DNA from 3 places in the Candidatus Stoquefichus sp. SB1 genome. Region 3 is predicted to be linked to each of the others. Evidence: predicted binding sites of a transcription regulator. Region 3 holds the regulator's gene; each other region holds the start of a gene.

Region 1 (10,813 bases), on a different contig from region 3:
AGGATTTTCATAATAAGGATAATCAGAATTAATAAGAATGAGTGGACCTTTATGAATATCAGTTGGATGTAAAGCGATGGTTTTCATGAGCTAACCCCATTTCAATAATAGTATCTAATATTTCAGTAAAAGAAAGTCCGATGCCTTTCATCATATTTGGAAAACGGCTATGTGATGTGAATCCTGGGATTGTATTGACTTCATTAAAAACAATTTCATTTTTAGGTGTTAAAAACATATCAACCCTTGCAAAGATTTGACACCCTAGTGCCTGATAGATTATTTTTGCTGTGTTTTGAATTTGTTTTTCGATGTTTGAATCAATTCTTGCAGGCATATGGATTTGAGATGTTTTCAGTGAATACTTTTCTGTGAAATCAAAAAATCCCTGTGATAACTCAATCTCATCTACACGTCCAACTATCAATTGATCTGTTCCCATAATAGCACATCCAACTTCAAATCCTGAAATGGCTTCTTCAATAATAATTTCATTATCATATTGGTATGCCAGAGAAATTGCTGGTTTTAATTCAGAAAAATCTGTGATTTTAGAAATTCCTAAAGATGATCCTGCTTTCATAGGCTTTACAAAAAGTGGATAGTGTAATTTTTGAATTTCTTGTTTAAATGTGTTTAAATCAGATGATGATGTTAATACCAATGCTTTAGGTGTTTTAATGCCCATTTGAGAAACAATAGCATGTGCTCTGTATTTATCCATACAAAGTGCAGAACTCATAAGTGAACAGCCAATTAATGGAATGCCAGATAATTGAACAAGAGCCTGAATCGTACCATCTTCACCATTTTGACCATGAAGAATAGGGAATACTGCATCAACATATACATAGATAAAATGATCTTTTTTCATTTCAATAAATGCATGTTGTGTAGGTTCGGGTGAAATAGTGACAGAATGTAATGGATTTTGCCACCATGTATCATCTCTAATTTGTTCAATATCCCGATCAAAGTGATACCATTTTCCCTCTTTTGTAATACCAATCATATACAAGTCATATTTTTCTTTATTGATATGGCTTAAAACAGAATAAGCTGATTCAAGCGAAACACTATACTCACTTGAATGACCTCCAAAAAGAATCGCTAATTTTTTCATAATAAACCTCCCATATTTATGAACACAATCATCTTATCAAAAGAAATATAAAATGGTTTTAAGATGGTCATAATAAAAGAGAATAAATTCATTAAGAAAGTCTTAAGAATATTTAAATTTTAGCACTTAAGTGTTGACAGTGCTAAAAATAGTGATATACTATAGTTAGCACTTAGATATGAAGAGTGCTAAAGGAGTGATTATATGAATATAGAAAAATGGACAATGGCAATGCAGGAAGCCTTACAAAAAGCAATTTCAGAGACTTTGTCAATGTCTCGGCAAGTTGTTGATATTGAAGATCTTCTGATTGCCTTATTGGAAGATACTAGTGGTATATTTTATCGTGTTTTAACAAAAGCTAATGTAGATATAAATCAATTTAGATCATTTTTGGAAAAGAAAAGAAGTCAAAAACCTCGTATTGAAGGGGTAGATGAAAGTCAGATTAGGATTTCATATGATCTTAATCAGTTGCTTATGAAAGCTCAAAATGTGATGAATGATTATAAAGATGAATATTTAAGTGTTGAACATTTAATGATGGCAATGTTTAAAGTTCAAAGTTCTTTAACTCAGGAAATTATTAAAGAGTTTCATTTGAATCAAAAAGAACTTGAAAAAACGATTAAAGAAATGCGAGGTGGGAAAATGGTAGATAATCCAAATCCAGAAAATCAATATGAAGTTTTAACAAAATATGGTCGAGATTTAATTCAAGATGTACAAGATGGAAAATTGGATCCGGTCATTGGTCGTGATGAAGAAATCAGACGAGTTGTTCAAATCTTATCACGTAAAACAAAGAATAACCCAATTTTGATTGGTGAACCAGGGGTTGGGAAAACAGCAATCGTAGAGGGATTGGCATGGCGTATTTTCAAAAATGATGTTCCTACAAGTTTGCAAAATAAGACACTTTACGAACTTGATTTAGGAGCGTTGGTTGCTGGTGCTAAATATCGTGGTGAATTTGAAGAAAGATTAAAAGCGGTTTTAAATGAAATTAAGAAAGCTGAAGGAAATATTATTTTGTTTATTGATGAAATTCATCAATTGGTTGGTGCTGGAAAAACAGATGGGGCAATGGATGCGGCTAATTTATTGAAACCTATGTTAGCGCGTGGTGAACTTCATTGTATTGGTGCAACAACATTAGATGAATATCGTTTATATATTGAAAAAGATGCAGCCCTGGAAAGACGTTTTCAAAAGGTAACAGTTGATGAACCTGATACAGATGATACAATTGCAATTTTACGTGGACTCAAAGATAGTTTTGAATCACATCATGGTGTTCAAATTACCGATAGTGCTATTGTTGGGGCTGTCAATATGTCACAACGTTATATTACTGATCGATTCCTGCCAGATAAAGCTATTGATTTAATTGATGAGGCTTGTGCATCAGTCCGCATGGAAATTGATTCATTACCAGAAGAATTAGATGTCATTACAAGAGAAAAGAATCGTTTAGAAATGGAACGTATTTCAATAGAAAAAGAAGATAAAAACGATGACAATGAAAAACGATTAGATGAAATTAAGAGTCGAATTGCTTCACTTGATGAGAAAATGATTGGTTTGACTGATAAATGGAAAGAAGAAAAGAAAGCATTAGATCATATTAAAGAATTAAAAGATCAAAAAGTACGTTTAGAAGCTTTAAAAGATAAATATGAGACAGAAGGAAATTTAGAAGAAGCTTCTAAAATTAAATATGAGACATTACCAAGAATCAATAAGGAAATTTCAGATTTTCAATCAAATGAATCAGAAGATGCACTCTTACAAGAAAAAGTCACTGTTGATACTGTTAGCGAAGTGATTGCTCGCTGGACAGGTATCCCAATGAATAAATTAATGGAATCTGAAAGAGAAAAGTTATTACATCTTGATGAAATTTTAAGACAAAGAGTCATGGGACAAGATGAAGCAATTGAAAAAGTAAGTGATGCTATTTTAAGATCACGTGCTGGTATTAATGATGAAAATAGACCAATTGGTTCTTTCCTATTCTTAGGTCCAACTGGTGTAGGAAAAACAGAAGTTGCAAAAAGTTTGGCAGAACAACTCTTTGATAGTGAAAAGAATATTGTTCGTATTGATATGAGTGAGTACATGGAAAAATTTAGTGTCTCAAGATTATTAGGTGCGCCACCAGGTTATGTAGGTTATGAAGAAGGCGGTCAATTAAGCGAAGCGGTCAGACGTGCTCCTTATAGTATTGTTTTATTGGATGAAATAGAAAAAGCACATCCTGAAGTTTTCAATGTTTTATTACAAGTTTTAGATGATGGTCGTATTACTGATTCTAAAGGAAATGTAGTTAGCTTTAAAAATACAATTATTATCATGACATCTAATATTGGTTCACAATATTTGTTGCAGGGAAATAATGAAGAAACAAGACATGAAGTTGAAATCGAATTAAAAGCTCATTTTAAACCAGAATTCTTAAATCGAATTGATGAGACTGTGATGTTCAATTCATTAGATCAACAAGTTGTATATCAGATTATTGATAAATTTGTTCATCAGTTATCTGAACGATTAGCTGATCAAAAAGTTACTATTCAAGTTTCTTCGAGTGCAAAAGAAGAAATTGCTAAGGAAGGCTTTGATCCAACTTTTGGAGCTAGACCATTAAAACGTTTTATTCAATCTCATATCGAAACTTTAATTGCTAAAGCAATGATTAAAGGTGATATTGTGCGTGGTAGTCATATTGTTGTTGATTATCAAAATGACAGGTTTACAATTATGAATGCATAAGGGAACTTATGCATTTTCTTTTTGTGCCTTTTTTCTTTTTATATTGCTAAAAATATGATAAAATAGCCAAAGGAGGATGTTTATGCAACGTTATTTTATTGATGAAAATTGTATTCAAGACAACTATATTATGATAGATGATTATAATCATAAGCATATGCAACGTGTGATGCGATATCATAATGGTGATCAAGTTGTTTGTATTTTACCATCAGGAAAAACATATATTTATGAGATTATAGATATAGTTATAGGGAAATTACAACAAAAAGAAGAATTAAATGAAGCACATGAATTAGATGTTTTTGTGACACTTGTTTATGGTTTGCCTAAAAATGATAAATTTGAACTTGTTTTACAAAAGGCTACTGAATTAGGTGTTCATCGTATTGTTCCATTTTTATCAAAAAGAAGTATTATTAAGACGGATGCTAAGACATTTACCAAAAAAACAGAACGTTATCAGCGTATTTTAAAAGAAGCAAGTGAACAATCTTATCGTCAGGTCATTCCTGAATTAATGCCATTAATGACAATCAATGATTTATCACTTTATCTCTCTGATATTAATTTAGTTGCTTATGAAGAATCAAGTAAACAGGGCGAGCATGCCCATTTTGCACAAGCACTCTTAAGTACATATCAAAGTATAACAATTATTGTTGGTCCAGAAGGTGGGTTTGATGAAAGTGAAATTGCACAAATGGAAAAATTAGATATTGTTCCGTGTTCATTAGGAAAAAGAATATTAAGGAGTGAGACAGCTCCGCTCTATATGTTAAGTGTTATAGGGTATACAAGGGAGTTGATGAAATAATGGGTTTTATTGAGAGTTTAAATAAATATGGACAAAAAATTCCTGTTTCAAAGACAGCAATTTATCAAGAAATAGAAGCAGCTAAATTGTCTTTAGAAGCAATGGGGTTAAAAGTAAAAATAAAAGATGAATTTGATTTGTTTGCTTATGAAGTGATATATCGAGGAATGTTAACCCAAAATCAAATTGAGAATATGTATGAAGTTTTTTTGAATCAACACTATGATTTATTAGATTATTTAAATTATGATGAAAAACAAAAAATGTTTAATAATGATATTGTTGAAATTTTACAAAAGGCTCCTCATTTTTTTGATGAAGTTAGTCAAACAGATATATATATCCCATATCTTGAACCCTTTGTTAATCAGCGTTATACACATGATTATCAAATTTTATTGTTGAAACAGCATCGTGAATATATTAAGAATTATCAAGTTGAAGAAAAGACGCCAGAAAACTTATATGGTCAGGGAATTTATCGTACGACTTTTTCATCATTAGAAAATGTTTTTGAAGATCATAGACATTTATGTCTTTATTATGAGGCTTTAAAAACAATTTATATTTTTCAAAAAGAAACAAAGAAATTATTAAATAAAGTTATTATTCAAGATGAAAGTAGTCATGTTGATGTTGCTTTAAGTGATGTTAAAGCAATTGCTTATAATATAGAAAATTATTTATATAAGGATTGTTTGGATTTGTTGAGAGATAAATCTCTTATTCAAGAAAAAACATATCAGAAGATATTGAAAAAATATCAATAGAAAGGAAGTTTATGAAGACAGTTGCATTTTTAACGTTAGGATGTAAAGTCAATACATACGAATCTGAAGCCATGCTGAAATTATTTCATCAGGATGGTTATCAGGAAGTTGATTTTAAAGAAAAAGCAGATGTATATGTTATTAATACATGTACAGTAACGAATACTGGTGATTCAAAATCACGTCAAATGATTAGAAAGGCAGTTCGCCAAAATCCCGATGCAATTGTTTGTGTTGTGGGTTGCTATAGCCAAATTGCGAGTGAAGAAGTAGCATCTATAGAGGGAGTTTGTGTTGTGTTAGGGACACAATATAGAAATCGAATTGTTGAATTTGTGAATATTTATAAGGAGACTCATGAACCTGTTATACATGTAGCAGATGTAATGAATTTATCTGTTTTTGAAGATTTAGATATTGATGAATTTACCAAAAATACAAGAGCCTTTTTGAAAATTCAGGATGGATGTAACAATTTCTGTACTTATTGTATTATTCCTTATGCTCGTGGACGAGTACGTTCACGTTTGCCTGAAAGTGTTTTAAAACAAGCCCAAAAACTTGTTGATCATGGTTTTGTTGAAATCGTTTTAACAGGTATTCATACAGCGGGATATGGATTGGATTTAAAAGATTATAGTTTTTATGATTTATTAGTAGATTTAACAACTAAGGTCAAAGGCTTAAAAAGATTACGCATTTCATCAATTGAAATGAGTCAAGTCTCACATGAAATTATCGATTTAATTGCAACATCACCAATCGTTGTTGATCATCTTCATATTCCGATTCAATCAGGTTGTGATGCGACCTTAAAACGTATGAATCGTCATTATACAACTGAAGAATTTTCCAAAAAACTAGATGAATTAAAATCAAAGTTACCATCTCTATCTGTAACAACTGATGTTATTGTTGGGTTTCCAGGTGAGACTAAAGAGGAATTTGAGACAACATATCAATGGATTCAATCAATGCACTTTAATCAATTGCATGTTTTCCCTTATTCACCTCGTCAGGGAACACCAGCTGCTAAAATGAAAGAACAAGTTGATGGTGAAGTCAAACATGAAAGAGTCAAAACATTGATGGCATTATCAACGCAATTACAAAGTGAATTTGCAGATACTCAAATTGGAAAAGTTTTAGAAGTTTTAATTGAAGAGCGACATGGTGATTATATGGCTGGTCATGCTTCAAATTATTTGAAAGTCAATGTTCCATTATCAGAATCTGCTATTGGTCACATATATCAGGTATATATTGAAGCACGTGATGGTGTGGAATTGATAGGAAGTGTTATCAGTGAAAAAGATAAATGAATTATTTGATGTTGAAGAAGAATTTAAAATTGTTTCGATTCATAGTGATTCACGCTATGTTGGTAAAGATTCAATATTCTTTTGTGTTGATGGATTAAGTGTTGATGGTCATAAATATATTGAAGATGCTGTTTTTCAAGGTGCAAAATGCATTGTCTATTCAAAACCTTTAGCATATAAACATCGTGATGTTCTTTATATTAAGGTAGATAATGTTTTAGACGAATTAAATCGCGTTGCTGATTTGTTTTATGATCATCCAAGTTATAAGATGACAATGATTGGAGTCACTGGTTCAAGTGGTAAAACAGTTGTTGCATTAATGATTAAAGAGGTTTTATCACATTATTTAAAAATGGGTTATATTGGAACAAACAATATTGAATATGCAGGTCATATTGAACAGTGCCCTTATACAACACCAGAAACAATTTTTTTACAACGTCATTTACATGATATGGTAAAGAGTGATATTAAAGGAGTGACATTGGAAGTTTCAAGTCATGGATTGGCTTTAAAACGCGTTGATAGTGTTCATTTTGATATTGCTATTTTTACAAATGTTTATGAAGAACATTTGGATTTTCATGGTACAATGGAAAATCTGATGGCTTCCAAAGCAAAATTATTTTCTTTGGTTGATGAAAAAGGATATGCTATTCTTAATACTGATGAGGTTCGTTTTTATACAATGGTTAAGGATTCTTTGCATTGTCATTTGTTGACATATGGAATTGAACACAAATCAGATGTTATGGCAAGAAATATTCAATTGTTTATTGATCATAGCGAATTTGATTTACAGATATATGAAGAAATGCGACATGTTTCTGTACCTGTTTTAGGACGTTTTAATATCTCTAATGTTTTGGCAGTTATTACCTCGTTATTAGCTTTAGAGATGCCAATTAGTCAGGTTTTAGAATCAATTAGCTATATAAAAGGCGTTGATGGACGAATGGAATTATTAGATCATCCTTATCCTTTTCATGTAATTGTTGATTATTGTCAACATGCTAGAAGCTTTGAGAAAGTATTTGAATTTGCCCGACACGTGAAGACAACAGGACGTATTATTGCTGTATTTGGGGCTCCTGGAAAAAAGAATTACAACAAACGTGAAAAGATAGGAAAACTGGCGAATCAGTATTGTGATCAGGTTATATTGACAGCAGAGGATAATCGTGATGAAGATATCCATGAAATTTGTTTGGATATTCAAGAATATCTGGAAAAGCCAGTCAGTGTTATTATTGAAGACCGTCGGATTGCGATTGAACAAGCTATAGAAATCGCTAATAAAGGCGACATCATATTAATCTTAGGAAAAGGACATGAACAGTTTATGGCATCCTCAATTGGAAATGAACCTTATCCAGGAGATAAATATGTAGCATTAGAAGCAATTGATAAAATATTTAAAGGAGAAGATGAAGATGAAGTACAACAAATTTATTGATCACACTGCATTAAAAGCAGACACAACACAAGCAACAATTGACAAATTATGTGAAGAAGCTAAACAATATGATTTTGCTTCTGTTTGCGTCAATCCAACTTGGGTTCATTATTGTGCCCAATATTTAAAAGATACAGATGTTAAAATCTGTACAGTTATTGGTTTCCCATTAGGAGCAAATACTTCAGAAGTCAAAGCATTTGAAGCAAAAAATGCTATTGAAAATGGTGCTGATGAAGTGGATATGGTTATTAATATTGGTGCTTTAAAAGATGGCAATACAGATCTTGTTTATAATGATATAAAAGCGGTTGTTGAAGCAAGCGGAAATTACTGTGTAAAAGTTATTATTGAAACATGTTTATTAACTGATGAAGAGAAAGTTACTGTTTGTCAGCTGGCTGTAAAAGCAGGGGCTACTTTTGTTAAAACATCAACAGGTTTTAGCACAGGCGGAGCAACACCACATGATGTTGCATTAATGAAGAAAACTGTTGGCGATAAATGTCAAGTCAAAGCAAGTGGTGGCGTAAGAAATTATGCTGATATGATGGCTGTTATTGATGCTGGTGCAACACGTATTGGAACATCAGCTGGTGTTCAATTAATGAATAACGAAGAAAGCCAACAGGATTATTAATGATCAAAAGAGGACTAATCCTTAGCATTAACAAGGATTCTCCTCTTTTTTGCAAAAATACTGTCATTTTCTTATAATGTTATAGTTTTTATAATAAATTGTTTTAAATATTTTGTTTAATATCAATATATGGTGTTTTGAAATAGGTGGAGACTTGTACTACCTTGATTTTTTGCAGAAATTAATATCAACATATAATGTTTTGAAATATGAAAGTGAAAATGAACAGACAAAATAGGATAAATGTTTAATGTTGTAAAATAAAGATATATGTTTTTGTTTTTTATATAAATGTAATACGAGAATGCTTTCATAATAGGATTATAAACTTATATGTATATGACCATAACAGTAAAATGATGTTATAAATATTAAAAAATAATGTATAATTATGAGATAGAAATTATAAAAATATTGATGAATAGATAAAAAGATATATGTTCATTGATTTTATTATGATATAAGAAATTATGTTGATGTGAAGAGGATAATTATCATTTTTATAATTTTAATCTATGCTTGGATTGGCATTTTATTTAAAAATCATAAAAAAGTCAGAAAGATTATTAACAAAAAAACTTGATTTTCTTCCATTATCCATGTATAATGACGAATGTACTTGATAGTAAAGGGGGGAAGTTCAAAATGGCAAAAACTGTAGTAAGAGAAAATGAATCTTTAGATGACGCATTACGTCGTTTCAAAAGACAAGTTTCAAGAACAGGAACCCTGCAAGAAGCTCGTAAAAGAGAATTCTATGTTAAGCCTGGTTTAAAACGCAAAATGAAATCAGAAGCTGCTAGAAAAAATAAAGGTAAACAAAGATAAGAAGAACTTGGGTTCTTCTTTTTTTGTTTTAACATATATTAAGATGAGGTGATTTCATGTTGTTGATTGATCATAATCAGATATATGTTAAAGATTATATGGAAGTAATGATAATGGATACACAATTTTTTAAGATTAAGATGAATGGATATTGTTTAAATGTAAGAGGGGAAGACTTAGAAATTTATTATTATGATCATCATGAAATTCGTTTGAATGGTCATGTGAAAGTGATTGAATATGATGAGTATAGGGTATGATTTATATGAAGTAGAAGAACATGCCATTTTCTTATTGCTTAGATTTGCTAAACAAAAAAAGATAAAGATCTTACATCTTAGAAAAAAAGCAGATATGTATTCATTTTATATTCCTACATATCAACGCTATATCTTTAAAACATTTGATCAGCCTTATACTTATTTGAAAACAATTGGTTTATTAAAATATGTTTTATTTTTATCAAAACAATATTTAAATATACTTGGTGTTATTTGTTTTTTAGGAAGTGTGATTGCATCTTCTTATTTTATATTTGATATTGAAATTATTGGAACAATGCCTTCTGTTAACCAACAAATGATAACAGATTTAAAGAAGGAAAAAGTTAATCTTTTCTCACCTCTAAAAAGTTATGAACGTTTAAATGAAATTTTAGCAGATTTTAAAACAATTTATAAGGATCATGTTGAATACATGAGTGTTTACCAGGTGGGCAGTGTTTTTCATGTTGAGTATACCAAAAGAAAGCAAGAACAAATTGAAAAAGATGATTTTAGAAATCTTTATGCAAAAAAAGATGGAATGATTGCTTCTTTTGATGTTGAAAGTGGACTCATTCAGGTTAAAAAGAATGACTATGTTAAAAAAGGCGATCTTTTAGTCAGCAATACAATTATTTCGACTCAAAATCAGACAAAGATTATTCCTGTAAAAGGTCATGTTTATGCTTATACTTTTAATCAATATGAGGCCAGTGTAAAAAATGTAAAGCAGGATCAGGCAGAGGTTTTTTATCAATTATTATTGTCCATTCGTTCTCGATTGCCTGCTGATGCTGTGATTGATAAAGAAAATGT
Region 2 (10,813 bases), on a different contig from region 3:
TGTTTGATTTCTAAGCAAAAGCTCATCAATTTTTTTTAAAAAACCACGGCGATTATAGAGTCCTGTTAATGGGTCATAACTAGCCTCTTTTAAGGATTCAATAATTTCCTGTTTTCTTTCATGAATATCAGTAATAATACCAATCATATTGAGTAAAGTTCCCTCACTATCACGAATAGCCGTTGCTTTTGCTTCGACCCAATGGTATCCCTTATTTCGATATTTAAGACGATATTCACATTGCATTGAATTTTCACCATTTCGCAAAGATTGAAAAGCATTTAATAGGACCGTTTTATCATCTTCATAAATAATATCAGTTGCAAACATTGAAGCTGGAAAATTATCTAAAGGTACTTTATACCCAAAAGTTTTTTCATAATTCTCTGAATAGTAAACCTGATTATTCCTTACGTCCATTTCAAAAATAACATCTTGTGTTTGTTCCATGATAATTTGAAATCTCTTTTCACTAATAGCAAGATTCTCTTGGATTATTTTATCTTCAGTTATATCATGAAAAATACAATGAAAATATTTTCTATTCTGTGAATCCTTTAACAATTGTGCACTAATCCATATCCATTTATATTCACCATTTTTACACACTAATCGATTCTCATACATAAAAGTATGTCCTTTTTTTAACTGTTTATTGATTTCATTGAGAATATCATCACGTTCTACCATACATATGACATCCATAAGATGATTTTGATATAAGTCTAAAAACTCTTCTTGTGAATAGTCAAGGAGTTGAAAGAGTGATTCATCTGCATAGAGCAATGTTAAATGATCATCATATAAGCATTCAAACACACCTCCTAATGACGCTTCCACAATTCCAGCATTGTTTTGTATGTTCATAATCATCCCTTCTTTCAATAGATTAAGTTAATATTATTGTACTAAGCTATTACACAACAGCACTCATATCTCCTATATTTACTTTGCCTCTTTAAGCAAAAAAGACTATCAATATTGACATTTCCTTCATTCATAACATCACTATATTAATAGTTTATCGTTCACTATCCTTAACAATAAATATCTATTTTCACATATTTATGTACGTAATAGCATACCTAAACGGACTTTGTTCAAAGTTAATTAATAGAGAAAATTAACATAAAAAAACTGGTTATTGTGGAATAATCAGCTAGTACTAAATGGTATAGGTTAGCAAATTTTTTTATTTTAAAACAGATAACCTACCAATGATATAGTCATTATACCAAATATTGGGAATTGATACAATTAAATGTTGTGATTTTTTTGTGATAATTCAATTAAAAACATAACAATATATCTTAACAAAACCTTTCATCCTCATTAGAAGTTATCTTCATAATGATTCTTTTCTACATGATAAAATTCCTTTCATAGTATGATTGAAGTGATCACTTCAATCTATCAAGAAAGGAATCATAGTTAATATTTTATCAATGAATCGTATCTAATGTACTATAGGAATCAAAAAAATTTCAAACAACTTTTATAAATTCAAGATGCAGATGGTTTGAGAAATTCTCAAAATTAGATAAAAAAGGTAGAAACAAATGACTTTTCATCACTTTTTCTACCTTCATTTCAAATCTGAATTTCTAGAGAATTAAAGACTATTTGGTCTTCTTCCTAAATGAAAGTCTCAAATTCTTTATTTATTTGCATCTACCATTAATTGACAAACTTTATTTGAAAATTCAACTGGATCTTCAATTGTAAAACCTTCAATCAATAAAGCTTGATCATATAATAATGAAGCATAATCTTTAACTTTATCTTGATCTTTATCAAAAATAGATTGTAAAGCTGTAAAGATCTGATGATTAGGATTAATTTCAAGAATTCTACCTGCTTTAATTTCTTGACCATCTGGCATTTGATTTAAAACTTTTTCCATCTCAAATGAAACACCTTCACTACTTACTAAACAAACAGGATGTGTTTTTAATCTTGAAGAAACTTTAACATCTTGAACTTGTTCTTTTAATGCTTCTTTTAAAGTTTCTAATAAATCTTTGTTATCAGCATTTACTTTTTCAAGTTCTTTCTTTTCTTCTTCACTTTCAATATCTAAATCACCTTGATTAATATTCTTGAATGGTTTTTCCTGATAATCTCTTAACATCTGTAAACAGAATTCATCTACATTATCAGTTAAATATAAAATATCAAATCCTTTATCCTTAACCATTTCTACAGTTGGTAAATGATCAATTTTTTCAATTGTTTCACCACTTGCAAAATAGATTTCTTTTTGGTCTTCTTTCATTGATTCAACATATTCACTTAAAGTGATAAGTTTCTTTTCATTTGCACTATAGAATAATAATAAATCCTGTAATTTATCTTTTAACATTCCATAACTGTTATAAATACCAAATTTTAATTGTAATCCAAAATTCTTAAAGAACTCTTCATATGTTTCTCTTTCATTCTTTAACATTTTTTCAAGTTCACTTTGGATACGTTTTTCAATTTTATCAGCAATTAATTTTAATTGACGATCATGCTGTAACATCTCACGTGAAATATTTAATGATAAATCTTGTGAATCAACTAATCCTTTGACAAATCTAAAATGTTCTGGTACCAATTCACTTGCTTTATCCATAATAAAGACACCACGTGAATATAATTGTAAACCTTTTTCATAATCTTGAGAATAATAATTCATTGGTGGTTTTGAAGGAATAAACAATAATGAATCATAAGAGATTGTTCCTTCTACACTGTTATGCATAACTCTCATTGGATCATTAAAATCATTAAATTTATCTTTATAGAATTCATTATAATCTTCTTCTGTAATCTCTTTTTTTGGTCTCTTCCATAATGGTACCATTGAATTTAATGTTTTATTTTCAATCACTTGTTCATATTCATCGCTATCTTCTTTTTGTTTAGAAGTTGTCATATCCATATTAATTGGATAATGTACATAATCAGAATATTTCTTAATTAATCTTTGAATTTCATATTCATCTAAATACTGATCATAATTTTCATCATCAGTATTCTCCTTTAAGAATAAATTAATTCTTGTTCCATGATTTGGATATTCGCACTCATTAATTGTATAACCATCACTTGTATCAGATTCCCAAATATGAGCAACATCTTCACCATATTTTTTAGAAATCACTTCTACCTTATGAGCAACCATAAATGCTGAATAAAATCCAACACCAAATTGTCCAATAATATCAATATCTTTTTGTCCATCTTCTAAAGCATTCTTAAATTCAAAAGATCCAGAATTAGCAATTGTTCCTAAATGTTCTTCTAATTCTTTTTCATCCATTCCAATTCCCTGATCAATAATTGATAACATACGATGATCTTTGTTAATAACAATTTGAATAGATAAATCATCTCTTGAAATACCATTAATATTTTCTGTTAATGCTTTATAATATAATTTATCAGAAGCATCACTTGCATTAGAAATCAACTCTCTTAAAAAGATTTCTTTATGCGTATAAATAGAATTAATCATTAAATCCAATAATCTTTGTGATTCAGCTTTAAAATGTTTTTTTCTTGCCATACTCTCGTCTCCTTTTAGCACTCAATCACCATATGTGCTAATAGTATATTACACCTTTATCTTAGCACTGTCAAGAAATGAGTGCTAGAATTTTAGAGTTTTTTATTTTCAAAATAAAAAAGCAAAGAAAACAATTCTCTGCTATATATTGTAAAATCATAAAATTGCCAAATAACATGATGTCATTATCCATCAAGATAAAAATTATTTTGTATATTGACTATCCAAGTCATATTCTTTTCTAATAGAATTTAGTCTTTTAAATATTTCTTTTTTATACTCTGGTAAACAACTTCCTTTGGGATATAAATGCTTTAATTTCCAATAAAGTTCTTCGTCATATTGACGAATAGAATTTAAAAAATAAGGTTTTGTTTTGCCTCGTAAATACATTGTTCCAGGAACAACATAATCCAAATCAATTTGTTTTGCTAATTTATAAATAGCTTCCATATTTTCATAAGAATCAGTGATATATGGAATAATAGGCATCATTAAAATACCTACAGTTGCTTTCGTCTTTTGTTTAATAATTTGTAAAACTTTCATTCTTTCCAAACTGGTTGCCCCACGAGGTTCAATAATTTTTTGGATTGTTTCATCAGCACAAGTCACAGTACAAGTGATATTAACAAATGCAACTTGAGAAAGTTCATTTAATAAATCAATATCTCTTAAGATTAAAGTTGATTTTGTAGATATATTAACAGGATTTTGATATTTAATCATTAATTTTAAAACATCTCGCATGAGTTGAAGTTCTTTTTCACATGGCTGATAGCTATCACTAACGCTTCCAAAATTAATAATTTGTTTTTTCCAGCTTGGCTTACTAATTTCTTTTTCTAAAACTTCAACAATATTTTCCTTATAATAAATATGATCATAAAAATGAGCATCCTCTAAATAATCATGTGAATATAATGCATAGCAATATAAACAGCCATGTTCACACCCACGATAAATATTAACATCATGTTCATAAGGCATACCACCACGAACTTTACGTATGGCACTTTTACATTGGATTGGTATATACTTCATCATTTCACATCCTTGAATATATTGTAACATAAATGAGTGATAAAATCGCTATCACATACAAAAATCCACTCATATGTGAGTGGAAAGTAAAACATCTTCAATCATGATTTATCTGGTAAGATGAGATTTAAGATAACACCTACAATTGCTGCTAAGGCTGTTCCAGATAAAGTCGCACTTCCACCTAATGGAAAAACAGCACCACCAAGTCCAATGACCAACATTGCAGAAGCAATAATAAGATTTCTTTGTTTATTAAAATCAACTTGGGCATCAATTAAAATACGCAGTCCATTACTGGCAATAACACCATATAAAAGAATACTCATACCACCCAATACACAAGTCGGTATAGAACTGATTACGGCTGCAATTTTGCCACAAAAAGAAAGCACAATAGCAATGACAGCGGCACCACATGTGACATATACAGAACCGATTTTTGTTAAACCAATGACCCCTGTATTTTCTCCATAAGTTGTATTCGCTGGACCACCTAAGAATGCAGATACAGCAGTTGCGACACCATCACCAATTAAAGTTCTATCCAACCCTGGATCTTTTAAAAAGTTTTTCCCACAAATTTTCCCTAAAACTGTATGATCACCAATATGTTCAGAAATTGTCACAATGGCAACTGGCAAAATAGCAAGTGTTTCAGGTCCAAAATAAAACTGATATTCTCTAAAATGCGTTCCCATGAAATCTGGAACAGAAAATGGAAAAGCAAACTGTGGAATAGAAAACCATGCTGCTTTGGCTATACCACTTAAATCAACAATACCAAAACACAATGATAAAATATAGCCTACAATAATAGCAACTAAGAAAGGAACAATTTTTAAAAATCCTTTGGCTTGACTAGAAATCAAAGCAGCCACCAAAAACGTCACAATTGCAATAATCATATAACTGATTTTACCATTCGTAACAAATCCTGCATTTGTAATTGCATTCCCGGCCAATCCTAAACCAATAACTGCAATCATTGGTCCAATGACAATAGGTGGTAGCAATTTATCAATCCAATCTTTCCCCACAAATTTAATAACAATCGCCACAACAACATAAATCAAACCAACCAAAATCAATCCAGTTTGAGCAGCAGAAATATTGCCATTCATTGCTTTGACCGCCAAAATAACTGCTGTAATATAAGCAAATGATGATCCCAAATAAACAGGAACTTTACGTTTTGTACATAATGTATAAATCAATGTTCCAACTCCAGAAGCAAATAAGGCCACTGAAACAGGAAAACCTGTCAGCATAGGAACAAGAATCGTTGCTCCAAACATTGCAAAAACATGCTGAAAACTTAAAAACAACCACTGAATGCTCTTTGGTTTTTCATTAACATCAACAATTAAAGCCTTTTTTTCATCCATATAACTCTTTCTCCTTTTGACATATTGTGACTATTATATCAAAAGATTATCTATTTGTCTTGTGGATTATTAATCAAATGAGCATTCCCAAAAGGAATGATTTTTTGCTGATGATAGAAAAGACCACCATCATTACCAATCGTATAAATTGGTAAACCTCTTTCTTCAATCACTCTTTGAATACTTGCATCTTGAATAGCACTATGACAATAATGAACCTCTATTTCAAAACCACTGACCAAACCTAAACCTTTTTGATAATGATAGCAAGGATAATCATCATCAGGAGTGATATGATATTGATCAAACTGTACCATCGCACCAGCACTGGCTCCTATTATCAATTGATGATTGCAACGTATCATTTCACTTAATCCAAATTCATTTAAACGCTTTAAATATTGATCTGGCAATCCGCCTGTTAAAAAGAGAATATCGGCAGACATAACCTTCTTTTGTGCAATTTGCTGACTATCCCTAAAATAGTCAACAAATTCAATATCATAAAGACCATAATAATGAAATGGTCTTAATATATAGGGGACATGTTTTCCATTGATTCCATAATGCTGATCATAATCATCTAAAGTTTTGACTTCCTTGTCATCAAATGAAAAAGGGATAACAACGACTTTCATATCCTGCTGTAACAATGGGCGCATGATTTCCTGGGCCCACTCTTCATGAAAATCATAAGAACTTAATAATATATTCATAAAAACCTCCTTATCTCTATCATATAATATTTGAAGTCAAAAACAAAGTTATATTCCAAGTCCAATGAAACGAATCAAATCAACAAAAGAATGTGCTCCTATCGCCGATAATAGATTGATTTTTCTTGACATAAAAGCAAAAGGAAGTCCAAAAATCAAGGAAAGAATAATAATACTCATTATATCCATTGGATAATTATGCATCAATACATGTGGCAAAATCATGATTAAATAAGATAATATTGTTTGGATACGGTTAAAATGAATATTGTGAGTGATTTGTAAACACAAAGCATATAAAAACATTCTAAAAAATACTTCTTCAAAAATTCCTGCTCTTAATGCATCGAATAAAAAATTTAGTTGAAAAGAAATATGCAAAGAATAACTATTCATGGCTAATAATAAATTGATACAAGCAAGTAATCCTCCAATAATGAATATAAAAAACAACGTTTTGTATAATTCATATTTCTTTTTTGAATGATATAATACCATTTTTGAAGGATAATTTGACATCATCACTTGAGCAGATAGATAGGCTAAACAAACAAAGATAGCAAGTAGTGGATGAGATATCATTGTTACGATTCCTAAGATAAGACTTATAATAATATCACTCTTTCTTATTTGATTTTTTAATTTCAAAAGAAAATATAAAGATAATATCCCAATCAAAACAAGCCACAATATCATCATATTTGTTCGACTAGCAAATAAAGAAAATAATATCAAAGCAATATTAAGGACAACCAGTTTTTTTGTATTTGTATCGTTTGTAAAAAACATATATATCCTCCTAAAAATTTAATTTACTTGCGAAATATTATCCCGTATTAATAAATAAAAGACAAATCCAATAACAGTTATTGAAAAGAGTACATACCCTACTGGCTGAATATGTCTGATTTTACAATCTGTATAAACATATTTTAAAATTGTTATTAAGAAAACAAGATATGCACAAAACATGAAAAAGCCTGATAAACCAGCTATAAAATTAACAACATTTGTTTCATAATGATATCCCTTCATCACGATTGCACATAAAAATATAACAATGAATAATCCTAAGAATATAATTATCGGAATCATAACTTTTTTTCTAAAGAGGAATTCTTTAAAAAAGTCAGGTGATTCATATTCTTTCTTCAATTGAACATCATTATCAATCAAATCTTCTACTGATACTAAAAATATCTCTGATAACCTTAATAAGTTATCTGTACTTGGTTTAGATAACCCCTGTTCCCATTTACTGACTGATTGACGACTGACCCCTAATAAATAAGCAACGCTTTCTTGAGATAATTGATTTTGAACTCGTAATTCTCTAATTTTTTCTCCAATTAACATAAACATCCCCCTTTGATACGACAAGCATATCAAACTCTTATCAATTCGTCTACCAACTGTTTCGCAACCGCACCATTTTCTTTGTCAACTTTTAGTAGCAAATAAAAAAAGCACATCATTTTTAATAATGTGCCTTCATCATTATATTAATCTAAATCTTCACCGTTAGATTCAAATGCTTTTTTCACCCAAGCAAATGATTTCTTAGGAATACGTTTTAAATCTCTCATATCTTTGTTTGTTCTATTGACATAAACAAAACCATAACGTTTATCCATATTACACATACTTGCTAAAATATCAATAGGTCCCCATGTAATATATCCTAAACATTTAACACCTTCTTCAAACATCGCATTTTTCATTTCTTGAATATGATCTCTATGATAATTGATACGATAATCATCTTCAATCATTTTTCCTTCTGCTAACATTTGATCAATTTCTTCTTGTGTATAATCTTCACGCCAACCAATACCATTTTCTAAAACAAATACTGGTAAATCAGAACGTACAGCCAAATCATTTAATGTCCATCTAAATCCAATTGGATCAATTTCCCAATTCCATTCATTAGCTTCACAGTGTGGATTTTTTACACAATGTTCATTTACAATTTCATGATATGGTCTTTCATAATCAAATTCACCTTCAGTAATTGTATTAGAACGATAATAACTAAATGCAATATAATCAACTGTATATTTTAATAATTCATCATCGCCTTCTTCAAATGTAGGCATCCATCCTCTATTTTCTAAGTAAGCAACCATATAATCAGGATATTTTCCTTTGGCAAAAACATCACAATGGAAACCATTCATATATTGATAAGCTTGCCATGCAAATAAGTTATTCTTTGGTGTATTTGTATATGGATAAATATTTGTAACTGCATTCATTCCACAGAACTTAGCATCAGGCTGTAATTCTCTTAAAGCTTTAACTGCCTTACAATGAGCAATAAAAACATTATGATTCACTTGATACAAATGTTTTGGAAGACTCACACCTTCAGGAATTTCTTCAGCATTAGAAACTCTTAACATCATACCATGTAAGTTTTGTTCATTGAAACTCATCCAATGTTTCACTCTATCTCCAAATCTTTCAATACATACTCTTGCATATCTTTCAAAACAATCAACAACATGACGAGACGCAAAACCATTATAATTCTTAACCAATTCATATGGCATATCAAAGTGAACTAATGTAATCATTGGTTCAATTCCAGCAGCTAATAATTTATCAATTAAACTATTATAAAAAGCCACCCCTTCTTCATTAACAGGTTCATCTAATGAACCATTAGGAATGATTCTTGACCAACAAATAGAGAAACGATAAAAATTAAATCCCATTTCTTTCATTAACGCAATATCTTCATCATAACGATGATAAGCATCAATTGCAACATTCCAATCAGAAAATTCAGGATTCATAGGTCTTACATCATAAATACAAGTTCCTTTTCCTCCTTCATCTCTAGCACCTTCAGTTTGAAATGATGAAACTGATCCACCCCAATAAAAATCTTTTGGCATTTTCTTTTCCATTCAAAAATATCCTCCTTATTCTTTCTGTTTCCATTGTATTTCAAATAAACAAAAGTGTAAATATCTAAAAACGACTTTATAATATCGTTTCATAATTCATATAAAAATTCATCATTTCATGAAACAAAGTTTCATAAAAAAGAAAACCTGAATGTGATTTCATTCAGGTTCACTCATTATTCAAATTCATTTGTTCTTGCAACTTCTCTTATCCATGAAGCAGATTTCTTTTCTTTACGTTTATAACCATCATCTAAGCAAACTCTTACAAATCCATAACGATTTTTAAATGCATTACACCAAGACCAGTTATCAATTGCTCCCCAATAATGATATCCTAAGCAATTGGCTCCATCTTCAATTGATTTTGCAATCCATTCTAAATGATCTCTTACAAATTCAATACGATAATCATCTTGTATGATACCATCCTCATCCATGAATTTTTCTTCACCTTCAACACCCATTCCATTTTCTGAAATAAAGAATGGTAAATCAGGACATTCTTTTTTGATTTTCATACCAAAATCATAAATACCTTTTGGATAAATTTCCCATCCACGATGAACATTCATCTTTCTTTCAGGCCAAATATATGGTTTAGAAATACATGGCAAACCATTTTCATCAAATTTTGAATCAGGAGCCTGAACTCTTGTAGGCTGGTAGTAATTGAATCCTAACCAGTCAACTTTACCTTGAGCAAGAATTGCTTCATCACCTGGACGTCTATTGATTTCTACTTTCCAGTCATTTTCTACTGTATCAATAACATCTTCAGGTAAATGTCCATGAGCAACAACATCTAACCACCAACGATTATGTAATCCATCTGTCATACGAACAGCTTCTAAATCTTCTGGTGAAGGATTTTCTTTTGTATAAGGTGGCGCAAAACAGTTAATCATTCCAATTTTTGCACCTTCTATTAATTTTCCTTCTTTTTGAAGTTTTCTAAAATTCATCACTGCTAAACAATGTGCTAATGTGATATTGTATTGAACATTAATTGATTGTTTAAAATCTTTTTGATATGGATACCACACGCCATGTAAAAATTGTTGTTCTGGTTCAACAATAGGTTCATTAAAAGTAAACCAGTATTTGACTTTTGTTCCAAATTCTTCCATTGCTTTTTTAACAAAATTAGCATAAGCTTCAACAACTTCTCTATTTTGCCAGCCACCACGTTTAATT
Region 3 (10,813 bases):
TCATGAAACAATGAAGAAGAAGGCTTTTTGTTTTTTTGAATATGAAGAAAACTATATTACTTTTCGCGCTCTTTTTTTAAAACAATCTGATATGAATATGTTCATTGAGGGTAAGGATTTATTAGAATTTGAAATTGAAAATATAGGAAAAGGTGGTTCGCTTGAAGTACGCTATCAATATCATGATCTCTATTTATCTTTAGTTGATCATTTTTAGGTAAGTTATTATTTTTCATTTAAAGAAATGATTTATGAGAAAGGATAATACATGATGATTTCTAAAATGGATATTATGAATTTAGTTTCACTCATTTTGAATGTTTTGGCAATGATTATTATAGGTGTTTGTTACTTTAAAATAAAAGTTATTAAAAAGCATGACGATGAAAAAAAGAAAGACAATGAATTAAAAATCAATAATAAATAACCTCTTTAAGAATTATAGTCTATGATATGAGATTATAATTCTTTTTTGATATTTAGGTAATATCTTAAAATCCACAAATCTTCTCCACAGGTAGAACAAACAAAAATTTAATTAATTAGTGAAACAGGAAATACACGTACAACCTTACAATTAATTTAGTAGAATTTAAGAGATAGTTAAAAGCCTATCAGTCATAAGATGGATAAGTTCATTATCTTTTTACAGTTAAAGAAGGGGTACGATTCAAAAAGGTCAGACAGTCGCTGAAATCAGTACCAACAAAGATGATCAAATGATTGTAGAAGCCTATATACAAACATCAATATCAAAGTTGCTATTAATGGAGTCAATATCCAAAAGTATGGAATCTTAAGTGAGACGCTTGTTTCTATGGATTCAGGGACACTGACACAAGAAACAGAACAAGGGAATCTTGTATTATATAAATATCTTGTTTCTTTGGACAATAAACAGCTTCATTTTACAGATGGTACAAAGATTAATGCGATAAAATCAATGCTAGTCATTGCAAGAATTGTCTATGAGAAAGAAATATGTCTAGACTGATTATTAGAGTTATTGAGTTTTAAGAATTAATGTGGTATAAAGTAGAGTATACACCAACTCTATTTTATATAAATTTTGGTAAAGAAAACGATGCAAATGTTTTGGAATTAATAATAAATTTGCCAAGAAATTATATAAAAATTGAAGAAGAAAAGATGATGTATTTAGAGAGTAGTTATGGTATAAATTGGAGTAGAAACACAACAGGGCGTGTTATTGATGTAGTAAAGCTGCTGTTACCTGTAGATTTAGTCGGTGGATGGGGTACAAAACTTTAGTGAACTTTTTCGGAAAGAAAACAATGAAACAATATATTACTAGTGCAATAACTAAAGTTGGAATTTATACTGGCATGGCTTCTTCAGTTGCTAGTTTTATAACGATATTATTAAATTTTAATATGGTGGAGCAATTGCATATGCACTAGATAGATATGATAAAAGGATTTTAATGGGAGGATTCAATTTTAAATGAAAAGTAAAAAACTTTTAATTTTCTTTCTAACAATTATTTGTTTTGTACTCATGGTCAATATTGTATCATTTTTAAATGATACTCCTGGATCTGTATATGGTATTTATTTAAATGTATTTAACATTACATCTCTTTTGATAGAAACTGTATTGTTCTATATTTTAAATAAAGTGCCAGATAATAAGGAATCTTAGTTATTAAAACTATTTAAAATAAATATTTTTGATAGTAGTAATATTAAATATTTGTATTTATCTAATCAATTAAGGAATTATAGAATCTATTTAGAAATCTACATTGATTCAAGGAAATATCAAATAGATTTGTTTAGGAGGTATGCACTATGAAAAAAGGTGAGAAGTTGTTCATTTTAAGTGATAAAATATTATTTTTTGTTGCAATTGGATTGGGCATATTCAATTTTTCGAGAGTTTATCCAAGTCATATATTAGAAGTGATAGAAATGTTAAGTTGGATGTATGTTGTTGGTATAACAATTCTTATTTTTGGGTTATCTAAAAAACATCGCCAAAGAATTATTGAATATATAGATATTATTTTTCCTTTTTTATAGTTGTTTTATTGGAGGGGGATAACAATGAATATTTTGTTTTCGGTTTGTATGATAATTATTTATCTGATTTTGGGATATATTATCTATAGTGATTTAAGAGCAGAGCAATTGAAATGTAAAAAAATAGAAATGATTAACTTTGTGACAATGACTATAAGTGTGCTATTATGGAATGTTTTTATTGTTACAACAAAAAAGCAACCTTATGATTGGTTTGAATTAGTGAGTTCAATTATTGTCAATATTCTTATTGCTTGGGTTTTGTTTGGAAAGACAATGTATGTGAATCTAAAACATATGTCAAAAGATAGTTTGCCTTATAACCAAAAGCAACATCAAGAAATAATAAAAACATATATCAGAAATGTGTTATTTTTAATTGTTTATGTTTTACTAAGTGTTGTCTATATTTGTATTTCAAAATCATAACTGAATTGGATTCAGTTATTTTTATTTTTTAGCACAAAAGGGTTGACAGTGCTAAAATGATGAGTATAATGTAATTAGCACAAAAGGAAAAAGAGTGCTAAAAGGAGGTTGGAGTATGCTAACAGCTAGACAATTACTTATCTTAAAATGTATTGTTGAAGAGTTTGTTGAAACAGCCGAGCCAGTTGGGTCGAAGGCATTGATGGCAAAGTATCAGCTGCCTTATTCAAGTGCAACGATACGTAATGAAATGTCTTTCCTTGAAGAACATGGATATTTAGAGAAGACACACACATCTTCAGGTCGAATTCCTTCAACAGAAGGTTATCGTTTCTATGTGAATACACTTATGCAACCAAATGTTGATGATGAAGTGAAAAATCAAGTTGCAACGATTTTAGGTGACCGGCATCGTTCGTTGAATGAAATTATTCAAGAAAGTTGTCAAATGTTAAGTGAATTAACGCATTTAACAACAGTTGCCTTAGGACCGGATTCGGGTTATGAACATTTACAGAATATTACACTTGTTCCGTTGACTGCACATAGTGTAACAGCAATTATCGTAACTGATAAGGGACATGTTGAAAATCGTAACTTTAATGTTAAAAACAATGCTTATTTGGAAGATTTAAGAAGTTGTGTGAATGTCATGAACGAATTATTGGATGGAACGCCCATCAATCAGGTGGCATTTCGTTTAGAGCGAGATGTAAAGCCAATCTTAAGTGCAAGAATTAAAGAACATGAGATTCTATTTAATGCATTTTTAGAAGCTTTCATGAAATTTGCGAATAGTAATGTTTATTTTTCGGGTAAAGAAAATTTGTTATATCAGCCTGAGTATAACGATGTCAATAAGTTGAGACGTTTGGTTACAGCTTTTGAAAATTCGCAGTCATGGAAAAGTTTAGAGCCAATTGCTTTAGAAGAAGGTGTCAGTGTGAGAATTGGCAGTGAGTCGCCAATAGAAGATTTGAGCGATGTATCTGTTATATCTGCATCATTTAAAACAGGCAATGAGTCTAAAGGATCAATTTCTGTCATTGGGCCGACGCGTATGCCTTATGAAAAGGTGGTTTCTTTAGTTGAGTATATTTCAGAAAGCTTAGAGCAAGTGCTGCTAAGTGAAGAGGATGATGAAAATGATGAATAGAGGTGAAAGAATGGCAGAAAAGAAGAAAAAGGATGTTGAGGAAGAAACTGTTGATGAAACATTAGAAGAGACAGCAGAAGCAGACAAAAAAGATGAATCAGTAGATAGTCAGTTGGCTAAACTAGAAGAAGAAGTGAATACATGGAAGACAGATTATTATAAGGTCTTTGCTGACATGGAAAACTTGAAAAGAAGACTTGAAAAAGAACATCAGAATTCATTGAAATTTATGATGCAGTCTTTTATCGAGGAATTACTCCCAGTTGTTGATAATTTCGAACGTTCTTTAAATGTAGAAAATCCAAGTGAGGAGATTCAAACATTCTTAAAGGGATATCAAATGATTTTTGATCAATTAATGGCTATCCTAGAAAAGAATGGTGTAGAAGTGATTGAAGCTCAAGGTCAGGAATTCGATCCTAATTTCCATCAAGCAGTTATGACTGCAAATGATGAAAATTATGGTCATAACATTGTGGTTGAAGAACTTCAAAAAGGTTACAAATTGAAAGATCGCGTTATTCGTGCATCTTTAGTAAAAGTCAATGAATAAATATAAGGAGGATGAATTTTATGGGAAATAAAATTATTGGTATTGATTTAGGTACTACAAACTCATGTGTTAGTGTTATGGAAAATGGAGAAGCAAAAGTTATTGCTAATCCTGAAGGTTTAAGAACAACTGCATCAGTTGTTGCTTTCAAAAATGGAGAAATCGTTGTTGGTGAAGCTGCAAAACGTCAAGCTGTTACAAACAAAGATACTGTTATGTCTGTTAAAAGACATATGGGAACAAGCTATAAAGAAAATGTAAATGGTAAAGAATACACACCTCAAGAAATTTCTGCAATGATCTTACAAAACTTAAAAGCAACTGCAGAAGCTTATTTAGGTGAAACTGTTACAAAAGCAGTTATTACAGTTCCTGCATATTTCAATGATGCACAACGTCAAGCAACAAAAGATGCTGGTAAAATTGCTGGATTAGAAGTTGAACGTATTATTAATGAACCAACTGCTGCAGCATTAGCATTTGGTGTTGATAAATTAGATAAAGAACAAAAAGTATTGGTTTATGATTTAGGTGGAGGTACATTTGACGTATCTATTCTTGATTTAGCTGATGGTATGTTTGAAGTTTTAGCAACTGCTGGTGATAATCATTTGGGTGGAGATGACTTTGATGAAAAAATCATGAACTGGATTGTAGCTGAATTCAAAAAAGACCAAGGTGTTGATTTAAGTGCTGATAAAATGGCTATGCAACGTGTAAAAGAAGCTGCTGAAAAAGCGAAAAAAGATTTATCTGGTATGATGCAGACACAAATCTCATTACCATTTATCTCTGCTGGTGCTGCTGGACCATTACACTTGGAATTAACTTTAACAAGAGCTAAATTTGATGAATTAACAAAAGATTTAGTATTACGTACTGAAGGACCTGTTAAACAAGCATTAAGTGATGCAGGTATGAATGCAAGTGAAATTGATCAAGTTTTATTAGTTGGTGGATCTACACGTATTCCAGCTGTTCAAGATTCAGTAAAAAGATTGTTAGGAAAAGAACCTAATAAATCAGTGAACCCTGATGAAGTTGTTTCTATGGGTGCTGCTATCCAAGGTGGAGTTATTTCTGGTGATGTAAAAGATATCGTTTTATTAGATGTTACACCATTGTCATTAGGTATTGAAACTATGGGTGGAGTTATGACTGTATTAATTGAAAGAAATACAACAATTCCAACTACAAAATCACAAATTTTCTCTACAGCTGCAGATAATCAGCCAGCCGTTGATATCAACGTATTACAAGGTGAAAGATCTATGGCTAAAGATAATAAACAATTAGGTTTATTTAAGTTAGATGGTATTGAACCAGCTCCAAGAGGTGTTCCACAAATTGAAGTTACATTCAGCATTGATGTTAATGGTATTGTTAATGTTAAAGCAAAAGATATGAAAACACAAAAAGAACAATCTATCACAATTCAAAACTCTACTGGTTTAAGTGATGAAGAAATTGATAGAATGGTAAAAGAAGCAGAAGCACATAAAGCTGATGATGAACAAAAACGTAAAGATATTGAAACAAGAAATAAAGCTGAACAAATGATTAATGAAATTGATAAAGCATTAGCAGAACAAGGTGATAAGATTGATGAAAATCAAAAAGCTCAAGCAACTGCTTTAAAAGATGAATTAAAGAAGGCTTTAGATGATAACGATATGGCTACACTTGAAGCAAAAATGTCTGAATTAGAACAAGTTGCTCAACAAATGGCATCATATCAATATCAACAATCTCAAGGAGCTAATCCAACAGGTGATGCAGCAGGAAATACTGCTTCTAATGATGACGATGTTGTTGATGCAGACTTTACAGAAAAAAATTAAAATAAAGCCAAGGCTTTGCCTTGGTTTTATCTAGTCAAGAGGTGAGAATATGGCTGAAAAAAGAGATTATTATGAGGTGCTTGGTGTCTCTAAGAGTGCAAGTGCTGATGAAATAAAACGAGCATATCGTAAGATGGCTAAAAAATATCACCCTGATGTCAATAAAGATCCTGGAGCTGAAGAAAAATTTAAAGAAGTCCAAGAAGCTTATGATGTATTGTCTGATGACAATAAAAAGGCTGCATATGATCGTTATGGTCATGCTGCATTTGATCAGACTGGTGGTTTTGGTGGTGCTGGAGGCTTCTCTGGAGGATTTGGTGGCTTTGAGGATGTTGACTTAGGTGATATCTTTGGATCATTCTTTGGTGGTGGGTCTCAACGTCAAAGAAAAACTGGTCCAATGCGTGGTGAAGATCGTTATGTCCAACTGGAAATCGATTTCATGGATGCAATTAAAGGTAAAAAGACAGAAATTAAAATTAATTTTGATGAACAATGTACACATTGTCAAGGAACAGGTGCGAAGACACCAAATGATTATCAGACATGTCCAAAATGTGGTGGAACAGGAACAATTCGTACACAACAACGTTCACCATTTGGAACATTTGTCAATCAGACAACATGTCCAGATTGTCATGGAACAGGAAAAGTTGTTAAGGAAAAATGTCCTCATTGTCATGGTAATGGATATACCAATAAAAATATTACAGTTGAATTAAATATACCAGCTGGAATTAATACTCATCAACAATTACGTGTTCAGGGAAAAGGACATCGTGGTGCTAATGGTGGACCAAATGGTGATTTGTATGTAGAAATTTATGTGAAACCACATCATCACTTCCAACGTGATGGGAAAAATATTTATATCACAATTCCAATTTCTGCAGTTGATGCAACTTTAGGATGTGAAGTTGATGTTCCAACAGTTAATGGAGATGTTTCATTAAAAGTACCAGAAGGAACACAACCAGGAACAACTTTACGTTTGAAAGGTAAAGGTGTTAAAGATTTACGTAGTGATAATTATGGTGATCAATATGTTAAGATTGATGTGAAGATTCCTACGAAATTATCACGAGAAGAAAAAGATTTATTTAATAAATTAAAAAAAGCTGGTAAAAAAGATTCGATTTTTGATCAGTTTAAAAAAGGTTTTAAGAGATAGAAGTCAATATGATTTCTATCTCTTATAATATATACTTATAAAAATTTAATTAAATTTATTGAAGTATATTGACAAAGTTAAGTTCTCTGTTATAATACAATCCGTTGCGTAATGGAGGAAAAGTATGAATTGGAAGAAAATAGTCAAAAGAGTTTTGATTGCATTATTAGTTATTGTGATTGTTGTTGCAGGTATCATTTATGGTATGTTTAGACATGAAATATCATCTTTAATGTCATTAAAAAAGATTGATGAGTATACTTTGTATACAATGGAATATGATGGTGATTATGGATTTGATGATTTTTTAAAGACAGGTGCAAGTAATGATGGAGAATTGGTTGACTTTGTTGTTAAAAAATTGTTGAAAGGATTGCCAGTTGAATTTTCAATACCAAATTTGGGATGTTCAACATTTAATGCACAGACTCAAGATGGAGATAAAGTTTTCGGTAGAAATTTTGATTTAACATATTCACCAGCCTTATTTGTAAAAACACAACCAGATAATGGTTATGCATCTATGTCAATTGTTAATTTGGGCTTTTTAGGATTTAATAAGGAAAGACAACCAGATTCATTAATGAAACAAATCACAACATTGGCTGCACCATATGCCCCTTTAGATGGGTTGAATGAAAAAGGTTTATCAATTGGTGTATTATTGATACCAGATGAGGCCACTAATCAACAGACTGATAAAGTTGATATCACAACAACGACTGCAGTAAGACTTGTCTTAGATAAGGCAGCGACTGTTGATGAAGCAGTTGCTTTATTAAAACAATATGATATGCATTCTTCAGCTAAAAGTTCTTATCATTTCCAGATTGCTGATGCTAATGGGAAAAGCGTTGTTGTTGAATATATTGATAATGAAATAAGTGTAGTTGATGCTAAGCAATCTTATCAGATGGCGACAAACTTTTTATTAACACCAGGTGATTATGATTTTGGAATGGGTCAAGATAGATATGATATTATGAAAAATATATTAGATAAGAACCAAGGTGTTATTACTGATGAACAGGCAGGTATGGATATTTTACAGGCGGCATCATCTGATTGGCATAAAAATGATCGTGGTGAAGAGAGTGCAACGCAATGGTCAGTTCTTTATAATAATACTGATTTAACAGCAAAAATTGTTATGGGAAGAAAATATGATCAGCCAGCGCATGAATTTTCATTGAAATAAGTACAATTGTTTATATTGTACTTTTTCTTTTGCTTTAGGTATAATGAGATAAAGGAGTTTGATTATGGAATTAAATATTGAACAATTACAAGAGAGTTTGAAAATCAGATGTCATCAGTGTCATGGTTTATGTTGTGTCGCCTTGTATTTTTCTAAAATAGATGGTTTTCCAGAAAATAAAATGGCAGGAAAACCATGCCATTATTTATTAGAGAATAATCAGTGTCATATTTACGATTCACTTAAAGAGCGCAAGATGAAAGGCTGTATGATTTATGATTGTTTTGGTGCAGGACAAATTGTTTCACAAAGGTTACCATCATGGCGTCACTGTGAAAACATAATGGAGATCTTTGAAGTTTTTCAGACGATTATGCAACTTCAACAGATGCTAAATTATTTAATTGAGGCTTACTATCTTCATCATAATTCTCAATTAAAAGAATTAATTTTGGAAAATTTAAAAATCAGAGAAAATATTTTTAATAATATAAAAGTTGATTTAGAAAAATATCACCAAAAAGTAAGTCAACAATTAAAAAAGATATGTCAGCAATATACTCATGATATGAGTATGAAAATCATGATAGGTGAAGATCTTCGGGGGAAAGATTGCTGTGATTATGTGTTTTTAGGAACTGATTTAAGAGATGCTAAGGTTGAAAATGCTGATTTGAGCCGAAGTTTATTTTTAACACAGATTCAGTTAAATGGTATGATAGGAAATCGTCAAACAAAAATTCCTCCCCGTCTTGAAAGACCAAGAAGGTGGGAGGATTAAGTAAAAAAATGGAATGTAAGGATTAGAGAAATCATAGAATAAACTATGCGTATGAGAATAAATAAAAAAAGCATCCGTAAGGATGCAATCTTTATAATTAAGCGCTTTTTCTAAGACTTCTTAATTCTCTCGCTGAAATTTTTACTTTCTTTGGTTTACCATTGACTAAAATAGTAGCTTTTTGTAAGTTGACATTCCATTTTCTTCTTGAAGAGTTTAATGCGTGAGAACGAGTATTACCAGACATTGGTCCTTTACCACTAACTTCACATTTTCTAGCCATTATTTTCACCATCCTTTACACCTTGTGTTTCACATACTTTAGTATAATATCATTAATAATTAAAAAATGCAAACCTTTTTTCGTTTTTTTATTAATAAAGTTTTTGCTTTGCTTTTTATTAAACATATTCATCATAGCGGATTTATGTGAATATTTCAATATTTTTTTGTGATTTTCATTTACAAGTGATTTTAACTAGGGTATAATTCGTATGCATTATGTGTGAAATGTTTGTCAATAATTTAAAAATGAGATATAATGTAAATAACTATATATAAGTTTAATCAGATCGGAGGAATAGGTATGATCAAAAAAACAACTGATTTAGGTGATATTAATCTTTCATTAGATGTTGTCGCTAGTATTACTGGTGGTGCTGCCACAGAATGTTATGGTGTTGTCGGTATGGCAAGTCAGAAAATTATGAAGGATGGTTTTTATGATTTGTTAGGAAAGGATAATTATTCTAAAGGAATTGTTGTTGAAGATGGAGAAACAGGAATTATTCTCAATGTATATATTATTGTAGGATATGGTGTTAAAATTTCTGAAGTTGTATATGAGGTCCAAAAGAAAGTGAAATATGTTTTGGAAACAACTTTAGATGTCGATATTGAAGCAGTGAATGTCTTTGTACAAAGCATTCGTGTAACAGATTAATGGAGGTTGAACATGAAGAGCATAGATGGTATTCTGTTTAAAAAGATGGTTGTGACGGGGGCAATTGTACTTCATAATAATCATCCTGAAATTGATGCATTAAATGTTTTCCCTGTACCTGATGGTGATACAGGAACAAATATGTCATTGACATTCAGTGCTGGAGCAAATGAAATTGAAAAAATCGATTCAGCTGATATTTATGAGGTTGCAAAGAAATTGTCTAAAGGTTTGTTGATGGGAGCGAGAGGAAACTCTGGAGTTATTTTATCACAGATTTTTAGAGGTGTTTCTATGGCCTTTGAAGGAAAAAAAGAAGTCAATGCTGTAGAGTTAGCAAATGCTTTTAAAAATGGTGCAAAAGTAGCATATAAAGCTGTTATGCGTCCAGTTGAAGGGACTATTTTAACTGTTATTAGAGAAGCAAGTGATGCAGTTGTTAAATATGCCCAAAATGATATGGAAATTGAAGATGTTTTCTCTTATTTTGTAAAAGAGGCAGAACTATCATTAGAAAGAACACCTGAACTTTTACCAGTTTTAAAAGAAGTTGGAGTTGTTGATAGTGGTGGTGCTGGATTGCTTTTAGTTTTTACTGGATTTATGGCAGCATTAGCTGGTGAAGAAATCGAACGTGTAGAAATTAAAGGTGATACAACAAAAGATGTATTGGTTGATATTGAATCTGATGGTGAA

Evidence for each region. The regulator HrcA, encoded in region 3, represses chaperone genes, less so after heat shock. The targets are predictions, from matches to a motif close to TTTTAGCACTNNNNNNNNNNNAGTGCTAAAA.
Region 1: BN1865_RS03060 (ATP-dependent Clp protease ATP-binding subunit) is a predicted target of HrcA. The motif match lies at 1,241-1,271, and genes of this name have one in related genera.
Region 2: htpG (molecular chaperone HtpG) is a predicted target of HrcA. The motif match lies at 3,613-3,643, and genes of this name have one in related genera.

The regions. Positions count from the first base shown of each region.
Region 1 covers NZ_LN852693.1:381,747-392,559, reverse strand. The annotation lists gene BN1865_RS03070 (D-alanyl-D-alanine carboxypeptidase family protein) at 1-87, opposite strand, end outside; gene vanG (D-alanine--D-serine ligase VanG) at 59-1,123, opposite strand; gene BN1865_RS03060 (ATP-dependent Clp protease ATP-binding subunit) at 1,328-3,898, shown strand; gene BN1865_RS03055 (RsmE family RNA methyltransferase) at 3,981-4,715, shown strand; gene BN1865_RS03050 (hypothetical protein) at 4,715-5,485, shown strand; gene mtaB (tRNA (N(6)-L-threonylcarbamoyladenosine(37)-C(2))-methylthiotransferase MtaB) at 5,497-6,807, shown strand; gene BN1865_RS03040 (UDP-N-acetylmuramoyl-L-alanyl-D-glutamate--2,6-diaminopimelate ligase) at 6,791-8,266, shown strand; gene deoC (deoxyribose-phosphate aldolase) at 8,244-8,906, shown strand; gene rpsU (30S ribosomal protein S21) at 9,552-9,734, shown strand; gene BN1865_RS03025 (YabP/YqfC family sporulation protein) at 9,791-9,994, shown strand; gene BN1865_RS03020 (sporulation protein YqfD) at 9,978-10,813, shown strand, end outside.
Region 2 covers NZ_LN852693.1:46,732-57,544, reverse strand. The annotation lists gene BN1865_RS01465 (diguanylate cyclase domain-containing protein) at 1-867, opposite strand, end outside; gene htpG (molecular chaperone HtpG) at 1,658-3,553, opposite strand; gene BN1865_RS01455 (SPL family radical SAM protein) at 3,758-4,597, opposite strand; gene BN1865_RS01450 (uracil-xanthine permease family protein) at 4,699-5,985, opposite strand; gene BN1865_RS01445 (Type 1 glutamine amidotransferase-like domain-containing protein) at 6,036-6,701, opposite strand; gene BN1865_RS01440 (CPBP family glutamic-type intramembrane protease) at 6,750-7,490, opposite strand; gene BN1865_RS01435 (helix-turn-helix domain-containing protein) at 7,509-8,057, opposite strand; gene BN1865_RS01430 (glycoside hydrolase family 1 protein) at 8,204-9,616, opposite strand; gene BN1865_RS01425 (glycoside hydrolase family 1 protein) at 9,793-10,813, opposite strand, start outside.
Region 3 covers NZ_LN852692.1:186,513-197,325, forward strand. The annotation lists gene BN1865_RS00940 (hypothetical protein) at 1-217, shown strand, start outside; gene BN1865_RS18885 (hypothetical protein) at 293-427, shown strand; gene BN1865_RS18250 (hypothetical protein) at 818-994, shown strand; gene BN1865_RS00945 (hypothetical protein) at 1,024-1,272, shown strand; gene BN1865_RS00955 (hypothetical protein) at 1,812-2,042, shown strand; gene BN1865_RS00960 (hypothetical protein) at 2,067-2,471, shown strand; gene hrcA (heat-inducible transcriptional repressor HrcA) at 2,587-3,627, shown strand; gene grpE (nucleotide exchange factor GrpE) at 3,620-4,180, shown strand; gene dnaK (molecular chaperone DnaK) at 4,201-6,021, shown strand; gene dnaJ (molecular chaperone DnaJ) at 6,071-7,195, shown strand; gene BN1865_RS00985 (C45 family autoproteolytic acyltransferase/hydolase) at 7,320-8,393, shown strand; gene BN1865_RS00990 (hypothetical protein) at 8,458-9,174, shown strand; gene rpmB (50S ribosomal protein L28) at 9,272-9,457, opposite strand; gene BN1865_RS01000 (Asp23/Gls24 family envelope stress response protein) at 9,761-10,117, shown strand; gene BN1865_RS01005 (DAK2 domain-containing protein) at 10,130-10,813, shown strand, end outside.